DNA from 3 places in the Dissulfurimicrobium hydrothermale genome. Region 3 is predicted to be linked to each of the others. Evidence: riboswitches for the same ligand, from Rfam matches in the RefSeq annotation. Region 3 holds a riboswitch; each other region holds the start of a gene.
The links. Region 3 has a riboswitch for cobalamin ahead of metE (5-methyltetrahydropteroyltriglutamate--homocysteine S-methyltransferase). Riboswitches for the same ligand answer to the same signal wherever they lie in the genome.

Region 1 (3,278 bases), 870 kb from region 3:
TCCGTATGAAAGAATGTGAGACCACTCTTAAAAAGACCTTTTGAATACCCAAGCCCTGCGTCATATGTCGTGCTCTTCTCAGGTCTTAGACCCGGATTCCCGATATAATGCGTCCCCCAATCTGATACATAGTCTGTCGCCAGCTCGTCAGGCGCAGGCGCACGGAAGGCAGTGCCAATGCTTCCCTTGAGCTCGAAGCTATCTGTGACTTTATATACCAGCCCACCCCTTTCCGTCACATGGTCCAAGGTTTCCTCCCTTGGATTAAGGCCCTTTATACCTGCTGTTGAAAGTATCTTGTCCTCGAAATAGTCATAACGAAGCCCTGCACTCAGCAAAAGTTTTTTATTGAGCAGACTGAGCCTGCCTTCTGTAAATGCGCCATAGCTGTCATATCTTGAATTCGGGCTATAAGGCGCACCTATGTTTCTCGAACTATCAACCTCTATCCTGTCCCATTGGCCGCCTGTGACAAGCCTGAAGTCACCGCCAAGATCGAATGTCTTTTGAAGATTAGCCCCCTGCGTATATGTATCTATCGATGTGATATTTGAGTTGCCGGGGCCGAAATTCATGCCCCCATGCCATTCGCCCTTTTCGGTTACGTGATAATAGCCTGCGTCGATCGTTTTTGTCTTGTATTCCACATCAACGCCGTCCCTTTCCTTCCTGTCAAAATTATCAGGATCAGGGGCATATCTCGGCCCTGGAGAGCCTATGGCCCATCCCCTCCAGTGCTGAAGGCCCATGGATATGTGATGGCCGTCGAGAAACTTGTAACCCAGACGTAGCGACGCCGTCTCGTCGTTATAAGCCGTATTCCTAATCCTGCCGTAGTTCCTGGTATCATAGTCATCCTCTGACGAACGGCTGCCGGAGAAATAAAAATCAAAGGGCCCCTTCTTTCCGCTCAGCTCCGCCTCTGGTCTCCAGTAGTCGTATGAGCCGGCCTCGCCGCCAATGGAGCCGTGGACGCCCTCTTTTCTCCCTTCTTTTGTTATGACGTTGATGACACCACCCATTGCAGAAGAGCCGTAGAGGACAGATGCAGGGCCTTTTACTATCTCAATCCTTTCGATATCGTCAACAGGTATCTCTGCAAGATTTACCGTGCCTGCATAATGGCCATTGATAAGGACAAGCACCCTGCTTTTCAGCTCACTCATAAGATCTGTTGTCAGGCCTCTCAATTCAATTCTGCCTGTAAGTGCGCCTGGATATTTGTGGACATGGCCGATCCCAGCCTCTGCAATGAGGTCTCCGGCATCCCTGGCGGTAGAATTCTTTATGTCTTCCTGGGTGATTACCTGGACAGATGCAGGGACGTCTTTTTCAGGCTCCGCAATCTTTGTTGCAGTTACGACGACCTCGCCCAATGGCATGGCCGCTTCATCTGCAGACGCAGAAGCGGCAAAAAGGATAAGAACCAAGGAAAAAATAAGATTTATTGCTGAAAATAGCGTATTTTTCATCTCTTCCTCCCTCGAGAAGTCTGTTGTTGAGTTTTCATGGTCTGGATAGGTCTTCCGGCTTAAGGGCAACGTCAATTTCCTACTCGCCCGCCTTCCCATCATGGTGTTACCCAGGACAGTGGCTTTAAATCGGGCTTTCGTTCCCTTTTACGGCTGCGGGGCAGCGGGAGAATCACACTCCTCTTCCCTGGCATCCAAACTATAGTATTTTTAGAAATTCCTTATCGATTTAAAAAACATGCGGTAATCGCCTGCAATCACCCCCCTTCAAAACCGTATACAACTGGTCAAAAACCAAAAACTCCTACCTTTTTCATCTGTACCATCTCAACAAGGCAGTCGGCTCTCAGTCCTTCAATAGTATGATAATCAGCACCAAGCTGTGACGCTATCTGAAGGGCCAGATCGGTCTTGATGAACCCACTCTTGTCTTCTGTATCCACAACGATGTAATCTGTCAAGCTCAATTCACTGAGGAGTTGGGCCATCTTTCTGACCTCTTCACCTATCGGGGCCCCTGAAATACCCTGGTTGGCCCTACCGTCTGTTATGAGCACGCCGATAGCCCTCATTTCAGGCGATTTGACCGTTGCCCGTTTGATAAGTCTGTAGGCCTCCAAAAGCCCCGCCGCCAAAGGGGTCTTGCCGCCGACAGGGATTTCCCTCAGTCTCCTTGAGGCGTTTTCAACGCTTGATGTAGGCGGCAGTATGACCTCGGCCCTGTCTTTTCTAAAGACTATCATGGAGACCCTGTCTCTTTTCTGATAACAGTCCATGAGCAGGGACTGGACAGCCCCTTTGGTCTCCACCATCCTTCTCCTGGCGCCCATTGAGCCCGACCCGTCCACAACAAAGACTACGAGGTGACCCATCTTTTTCTCCCTCTGCTTGAATCTCAGGTCATCGTCGCGAATCAGGATCACCTCTGTCCTGCCCCTTGCCTTTTGATGAGGGGCCGCGGCCCGGAGCGTTGCATCGATGGCTATATCATCCTTCTTTCTCTGGACGCTCTTTACATACCTGCCGCTCTTGTCCCTTGACCCTGTCTTTGTCCTTCTGCCGGATACAGACCGGTTTACCCGGTCCTTTCTGAGTATTATCCTTTTTGTCTTAAACAGCCCGCCGGTCTCAAAGACCTCTTCTTTGGGGTTTGATTCCATCTGTTGGCGGCCGCCGTCATCCGGCCCGTCCATTCCGGCCTGATCGGGGCGGGACCCATCAGGCTCACGGTGTTTACCGCTCGATTGAGACCCATGCTGTTTCTCCTGCCCGTCAGACCCTGTCTGTTCCCCGTGTTCCTGACGCCCCTCCTGTTGTTCCGTCTGCTGCTCCATCTGCTGCTGTTGCTGTTGCTGGGATACCCTTTTCCTGTGCGCAAGCACAAGAGGGGCGACGGCGTCCACGTCATCCCTCGTCACTTCTTTGCGGCCGCAATAGGCGGCATGGGCCCGTGCGGCATACATGAGATATATGTCGCCCCTCGATCCGGGGATATTGTTTTCAATGCACAATTGCGCGATATAATCCCTTGTCTCAGCCGGGATGACCGTATCTTTCAGAACAGAACGACAGGAACGGATCTTATCCCTCAGGCATCGGTCCTCCCTGCTCAAAGACCGGCCAAAGACATCGGGCGCCGCCTTTTTAATAACCTCTATCCTCTGCGGCCCTTCTTTTAACCCTTCCCACAAGACCATCATACCGAAACGGTCGAGCAGATGGGGCGAAAGCACCCCTTCCTCCTGGTTCATGCTTGCAACCAGGATAAACCGTGAGGGATGTCTCAATGCAATCCCTTCCCGCTCA
Region 2 (3,278 bases), 650 kb from region 3:
ACGGCGGGACCGCATGGTCTATTATCACAGCCCGCCCCCTGCGCTTGGCCTGGATGCCTTCACCCACGTCATCAACTATATATGGATAGATATTTGGGATATCGCCTATCAGCACCTCCGGTGAGCAGCTGGCCGAGAGGCCGGCATTCTTCCCAGGCAGCCACTCATGTGTACCATGAGTGCCGAGGCTTATCATGGCATCAGGCCTCAAGACCTTTTGAAGCCAGAGATAAAAAGCCACGTATTGATGGTGCGGATAGACAATCGTGCTGTGATAGAGCTTGTCGGGATCATCGCTGAACCCCCTTACAGGCTGCGGCGCAATGGTCAGATTGCCCAGACGGATGCATGGGATGATAAACCGCCCGTCGCGGGTCATTATCTTTGAATCCTCAGGCCTCCCCCAATCCTTTTCGACCTTCTTTAAGAATCCCTGGTCAATTCCCTTTATCCACCTCTTATATTGCCTCATGTCGATCGCGACATAATCATTGCTGGCCATAAATCTGTCAAGCTCGCCTGGGGCCCACGAACCTATATTCCTCCCAACCTTTACAAGAAGGTCCTTGATCTCGTCCTCGCTTACATCCTTCGGGATCATATATCCTTCAGCTCTCAGACGGTTAACAATGACCTTGATGCTCCTCGCCACATTGAGGTAGCTTGCCCCTATATTCTGTTTGCCTTGGACATGGTTATAATAAATCAGGACGATTCTTTTATCCCTATTCGGTTTTTCTTTAAGCGCATGCCATCTTGCCACCCGCCTTGCAAGTATATCTATCTCATCCTTGATCGGGACATATATCGGACCCTCGTTGCTCATATCTTCTTTCGCCCCGACAACAGTAGGTTCTACAAGGCCAGAGAGCTCCGGCATGGAGAACTGCATGGTGATCTCGCTGGCGGCCATGCCCTGCGACGACTTCATCCATTCGTCCCTCGATGTGTAAAAAAGATATTGGGGATTGAAAACGGGGCAATTCGCCTTCTCAAGTACCTTCAAAAGTCTAGGGGAAAGGAGAGAGCTGAATCTGAATACAAAACTCGTGATGGAACCAAGGGCGTCATTTAAGGGCGGTTCAGAGATCAAACGGTCTATCTCGGATGGCCCGTCCTTTGGGGAATAGAGGAGTGTCAGCGTATTTATACCATTGGCCTCATATGCCCTTATAAGGGCGTCAAGCGGCCCTTTCCTTGAATCAACGGTAAAAGTTGGAAATACGACCACTAGTGACCAGAGACCTTTGTCATTGAAATGGCCTGTTTTTTTATACCAGTTCACATATTCGCCGACGTCAGCGAAAAAGGCATGGGCATCGGGGTGATAAAAACCCCCTTCGGGCGGCACGACCGGCGCTGGCGGAGAGACATGAACGCCTAAATCGGTCTTCGCAAGATATAGAATGAGCCCTCGGATATTTTCTTCACTCGTATAATCGAAGTATCTCCTGACCGTCTCGTCGAATATGACACCCTGACCTTTCAACTCCCTTGATCTGCCTGGCGAACGGACGGCATATATCTTAGCCATTGGATTTATTAAATTTTTATGCGAGGTCAACCAATCGGTAAGTCCCCCCTGCATAGCATCCAAGACAGCTACATCCATAGACGAAAGCACAGCCGAGGCCCTTGGGGCATCGAGATCCTTTTCAGTTAAGACCAAGACCTTAAGTCCAGGAAGATCAATGGACGATAACGCTTTCCGACAGGTATAGACGTCAGAATCCCCGACAAAAAAGACCATCAGCCCTTGGGCCGAGGCGGTTTTCGGGATAAAAAATGAAAAAATAGTTATGACAGTAAAAATCCAGCAATACATCAGACACCTTCTCTTAATAGAATAGAGCTCCAAATAAAGAACCGGATCAACACCTTAAGAAAACAGGTGCATGGATCCGGAATAGCCCTTTTATCCGCTTAAATCCTACAGCTACCGAACAGGACAGCAACCGCCCCACTCCTTGCCTCGAAAGGGCAGCTATCAAACAGGCAGGTCTTCTGACTTTCGGATCCATCTACCGGCCGCGCCTTCCCAGCCTAAGCCAGTGGCATTACTACGACCTCCGTCCCCGATCACAGCGGCGGGCCCGTCCCTGATTCTCACAGGGTTCCCCATTAAGCCTCGCGGCGCCTGTTGTCTTGTTTAATTTTAATATAAAACTCTATTTGCCCTCAGAAAGGTTGTCAAGCATATAAATCGCTCAAGAATCGACTGCGGCGGATTGTTTGGCTTTTGCACCTTCCATCCCGACAAACAATCAACCAAGCAGACGTATGAGATAGAATACGACAAACAAAGAAATCATCAAAAGTATGAGGGCCACCATGATATCAAGCAATATCGACGGTTTGAATGTATCTTGATCTATCTGGCGCTTGATCTGATAGTGCCTGACGACGGCAAATATACCCAGGAGCCCGCCTATGGCTATAGTGCCTGCCCCGAGATATAGGGGTATGTCAGACTGAAAGGTCGCAGCCTCAGGATGGGTCTCGGAAAGCAGTCTTGTCAGAAGGGAAAGCTTTGCCACCAGAAAACCAAAGGCCATGATGGCGATGGCAGTCCTTATCCAGGCGAGAAACGTCCTTTCATTTGCAAGATGTGTCCTTCTCGGCGCATTTGCATCATGGCCTTTGCCCATTACTTTGATCATGCCTCCGCAATATCAGCGTTTCAGCGTGTCTTAAACAGCTCTTCCTTGCCCTTTATAAGCCAGTCTATCACAGCTGGATCCGCCAAGGTAGAGGTATCTCCAAAGTCTCCTGTATCGCCTGCAGCAATCTTTCTGAGTATCCTGCGCATGATCTTGCCGCTCCTGGTCTTCGGCAACCCCTCCACAAACTGTATCACCTCAGGGTTTGCAATGGGTCCTATCTCCTTCCTGACATGGTCTTTCAATTCCTTTCTCAAGGCCTCTGTCCCTGCAATACCGGCCTTCAGGATTACATAGGCATATATTGCCTGCCCCTTTATCTCATGCGGCATCCCTACGACCGCCGCCTCGGCCACAGCAGGATGGGCCACAAGGGCCGACTCTATCTCCGCAGTGCCGAGCCTGTGACCCGAGACGTTGATTACGTCATCGATACGCCCCATGATCCAGAAATACCCATCTTCATCAAGGCGCGCGCCGTCGCCTGATTCATACATACCAGGAAAGTGGTCAAAATACTGGGTCTTAAAACGACCAGGGTCCCCATATACACCCCTCAACATCCCAGGCCACGGACGCTTTATGACAAGGTTGCCGCCTTCGTTTACATTGGCAGGT
Region 3 (3,278 bases):
TTCTCGCCAGGGAGCAGATGCTCACCGACCCGGAACAGGCAGCGGACTTTGTGAAAAAAACCAAAGTGGACGCCCTGGCCATCGCCATCGGTACCAGCCATGGGGCCTACAAGTTCTCGAGACCGCCTTCCGGCGATATCCTGGCCATTGACAGGATAAAGGAGATACATGCCAGGATACCGGATACCCACTTGGTCATGCACGGTTCTTCCAGCGTGCCCCAGGAGTGGCTGATGATCATCAACGAATATGGCGGGGATATTGGTGAGACCTACGGGGTACCGGTGGAAGAGATCCAGGAGGGCATCCGGCACGGGGTGCGCAAGGTCAATATCGACACAGACCTCCGCCTGGCGTCCACCGGTGCGGTCAGACGTCACCTGGCAGAAAATCCAAAGAATTTTGACCCAAGAAAATTCCTGCAGGCCGCCACCGAGGCCATGAAGGATATCTGCCGGCAGCGTTTCGAGGCCTTTGGCTCGGCAGGCCAGGCGGAAAAAATAAGACCGCTTGCCCTGGATGTCATGGCAGAGCGCTATGCCGCTGGCGCCCTAGACCCGGAGGTTGATTGAGATGCCGGTGCTCTCTCCTTCGCTCCTTTCGGCGGATTTCGGTTGCCTGGCCCGGGAGCTCGCCGCCCTTGAAGAGGCCGGTCTTTCCTGGGTGCACTGGGATGTGATGGATGGCATGTTTGTGCCCAATATCACCATTGGCCCGGCCGTGATTGCCAGTTGCCGGAAAGACAGCAACCTGTTTTTTGACGTGCATCTCATGGTCGAACGGCCCGGTCGGTTCATCGGGCAGTTCGTGGATGCCGGCGCCGACCTCATCTGCGTCCATGCCGAGGCGGAGACGCATCTTGAACGAACGGTCAGCGAGATAGCCAGGCTTGGGGCGCGGTCTGCCGTGGCCCTGAACCCGCACACGCCTCTAGCTATGGTGGAATACCTCCTGCCCCAGCTTTATATGGTGCTGGTCATGGGCGTCAATCCTGGTTTCGGCGGCCAGAAGTTCATCCCTTTCTGCCTTGAAAAGACCAGGCGGCTGAAGGAAATGATCATCGCCCAGGATGCGGCAACCCTGATAGAGATAGATGGCGGCGTGACCCTTGAAAATGCATCCTCTCTGTCTGCGGCCGGCGCCGACATCCTGGTTTCGGGCTCGGCATTTTTTGCCTTTCCTCCCTACCGGCAGCGTCATGAGGCCTTTATGGCCGCCGTGGCAAAACAATAGTAGAACGCGAAGGCGAATGAGCAGTGACGAGACAGTACATTATAATAAATACGTCGAGGAGCCGCGCAGCGAAGCCGACAAAGTTATAATTTGGAATTGGAATACACATGCGGGAAACGGAAGACGGTGAGAGTCCGTCGCAGACGCGCTGCTGTGATCGGGTCTGACAGCATGGCTGCATCCACTGGGAAAGCCCGGGAAGGATGGGGCCGAGCAAGAGGTGCTGTCACCAGGGGGCATGCCCTGGCCCGTAAGCCAGAAGACGCCCTGCCTGTGTTTGCCTGTTGAGGACCTCGCGCCTGGGTCCAGGAGGATAACTGATGATATGCCGCCACAGCCTTTTTTCAGGTCGATCATGGCCTGTGCTGCGTCTTGTTCTCTCCTGTTCCCTCCGCGATTTTCCTCTTCATGATCTAACAAAAAAGCATCGCCAGGCAGTTATGTTGATGTTTTAGTAGCACGTTTTTTAAAAATGTGTTAAAAAAGGAGGCAGTTATGCTGACACATAACCTGGGGTTTCCGAGAATAGGACGCAACAGGGAACTGAAATGGGCCCTTGAGGGGTTCTGGCAGGGCCGGATCTCGAAGAGACAGCTTCTGGATACCGCCAGAGAAATCCGGCTTGAGAACTGGCGAATACAGAAAGATGCAGGCATTGACCTGGTGCCGGTCGGAGATTTTTCCCTTTACGACCACATCCTGGACATGACAGCGACACTTGGTGCGGTTCCGGAACGGTTCGGATTTGAAGGCAACGAGGTTGATCTGGATACCTACTTCCGCATGGCCCGGGCAGAGGACGAATCTGGTCCTGCTGCCATGGAGATGACCAAGTGGTTTGACACCAACTACCACTACATTGTCCCTGAATTTTGGCCGGGGCAGGTCTTCCGTCTTTCGTCCTCCCGGCTGTTCCGGCAGGTGCAGGAGGCCCGCCAGTCAGGGGTGCAGCCAAAACCGGTACTCCCCGGACCCTTTACCTATATTTACCTTGGCAAGGGCATGGAACCGGGTTTTGACCGCTGGGAGCACCTGGACGAGATTGTCGGGGCATACTGCAAAGTTCTGGCAGGGCTTGGCAAGGAGTGCCAATATATCCAGATGGACGAGCCGATACTTGTCCTTGATCTTGACCGGAAGATGCTTGAACGGATGATCAACGCCTACGACCGCCTGGCAAAGGCGGCAGGTAACGCCAAGATCATGATCGCCACCTATTTCGGGGAGATCGCACATCCGGCTACAGCGATTAAGATCCCGGTCGCTGCCTTCCACCTTGATCTTGCCCAGTCCCCGGGCCAGCTCGGCGCGGTGTTGGAAAACCTGCCGGACCACACGGCCCTCTCCATGGGCGTGGTGAATGGCCGCAACATCTGGCGGGTGGACATGGACTGGGCCATCGACTTGGTGTGCCAGGCTGGCAAGGTCCTGGGCCAAGACAGGATCATGGTCGCCCCCTCCTGCTCGCTCCTGCATGTGCCGATGGATATTGCCGGAGAAAATGGTCTTGATCCTGAAATCAGAACCTGGTTGGCCTTTGCCAGGGAAAAATGTTTTGAGGTCGCGGCCATTGCTGATGCGGCTTCCGGCGGGCAGCCTGACGCTCTCATCGAAAACCGGAAAATCCTGGCGGCCCGCAGGGCATGCACGCGCAGGATGGATCCCGGTGTCAGGGACAGGCTGGCATCAATCTCCGAGCAGATGTTTACGCGTAGCTCCCCTTTCCCTGAGCGGAAAAAGGCGCAGTCCGCGCTTCTCGACCTGCCTATCCTGCCGACTACAACCATTGGTTCGTTCCCGCAGACAGGGGAAATCAGGGCCATACGCAAGAGATACCGCCAAGGTGAGGCAGACCGCGAAGAATATGTCCAAAGCATGAAAGAATACATTGAATTCGCCGTGCAGCAGCAGGAGAAGGCGGGGCTTGATGTACTGGTGCACGGCGAGCCAGAACGAAACGATATGGTGGAGTATTTCGCGACAAAGCTTGACGGGTTCTGTCTTACGGAAAATGGCTGGGTGCAGAGCTATGGTTCCCGTTGCGT

Region 1: linked by a shared signal. The riboswitch ahead of LGS26_RS07910 (TonB-dependent receptor plug domain-containing protein) and the one ahead of metE (5-methyltetrahydropteroyltriglutamate--homocysteine S-methyltransferase) in region 3 are both predicted to bind cobalamin.
Region 2: linked by a shared signal. The riboswitch ahead of LGS26_RS05520 (cobaltochelatase subunit CobN) and the one ahead of metE (5-methyltetrahydropteroyltriglutamate--homocysteine S-methyltransferase) in region 3 are both predicted to bind cobalamin.

The regions. Positions count from the first base shown of each region.
Region 1 covers NZ_CP085041.1:1,651,630-1,654,907, forward strand. Annotated here, with positions in the region: gene LGS26_RS07910 (TonB-dependent receptor plug domain-containing protein) at 1-1,472, opposite strand, end outside; cobalamin riboswitch at 1,500-1,685, opposite strand; gene LGS26_RS07915 (VWA domain-containing protein) at 1,760-3,278, opposite strand, start outside.
Region 2 covers NZ_CP085041.1:1,147,982-1,151,259, reverse strand. Annotated here, with positions in the region: gene LGS26_RS05520 (cobaltochelatase subunit CobN) at 1-1,825, opposite strand, end outside; cobalamin riboswitch at 1,978-2,156, opposite strand; gene LGS26_RS05515 (YidH family protein) at 2,265-2,660, opposite strand; gene acs (acetate--CoA ligase) at 2,681-3,278, opposite strand, start outside.
Region 3 covers NZ_CP085041.1:496,287-499,564, forward strand. Annotated here, with positions in the region: gene fba (class II fructose-bisphosphate aldolase) at 1-572, shown strand, start outside; gene rpe (ribulose-phosphate 3-epimerase) at 574-1,233, shown strand; cobalamin riboswitch at 1,352-1,497, shown strand; partial or broken gene metE (5-methyltetrahydropteroyltriglutamate--homocysteine S-methyltransferase) at 1,729-3,278, shown strand, end outside.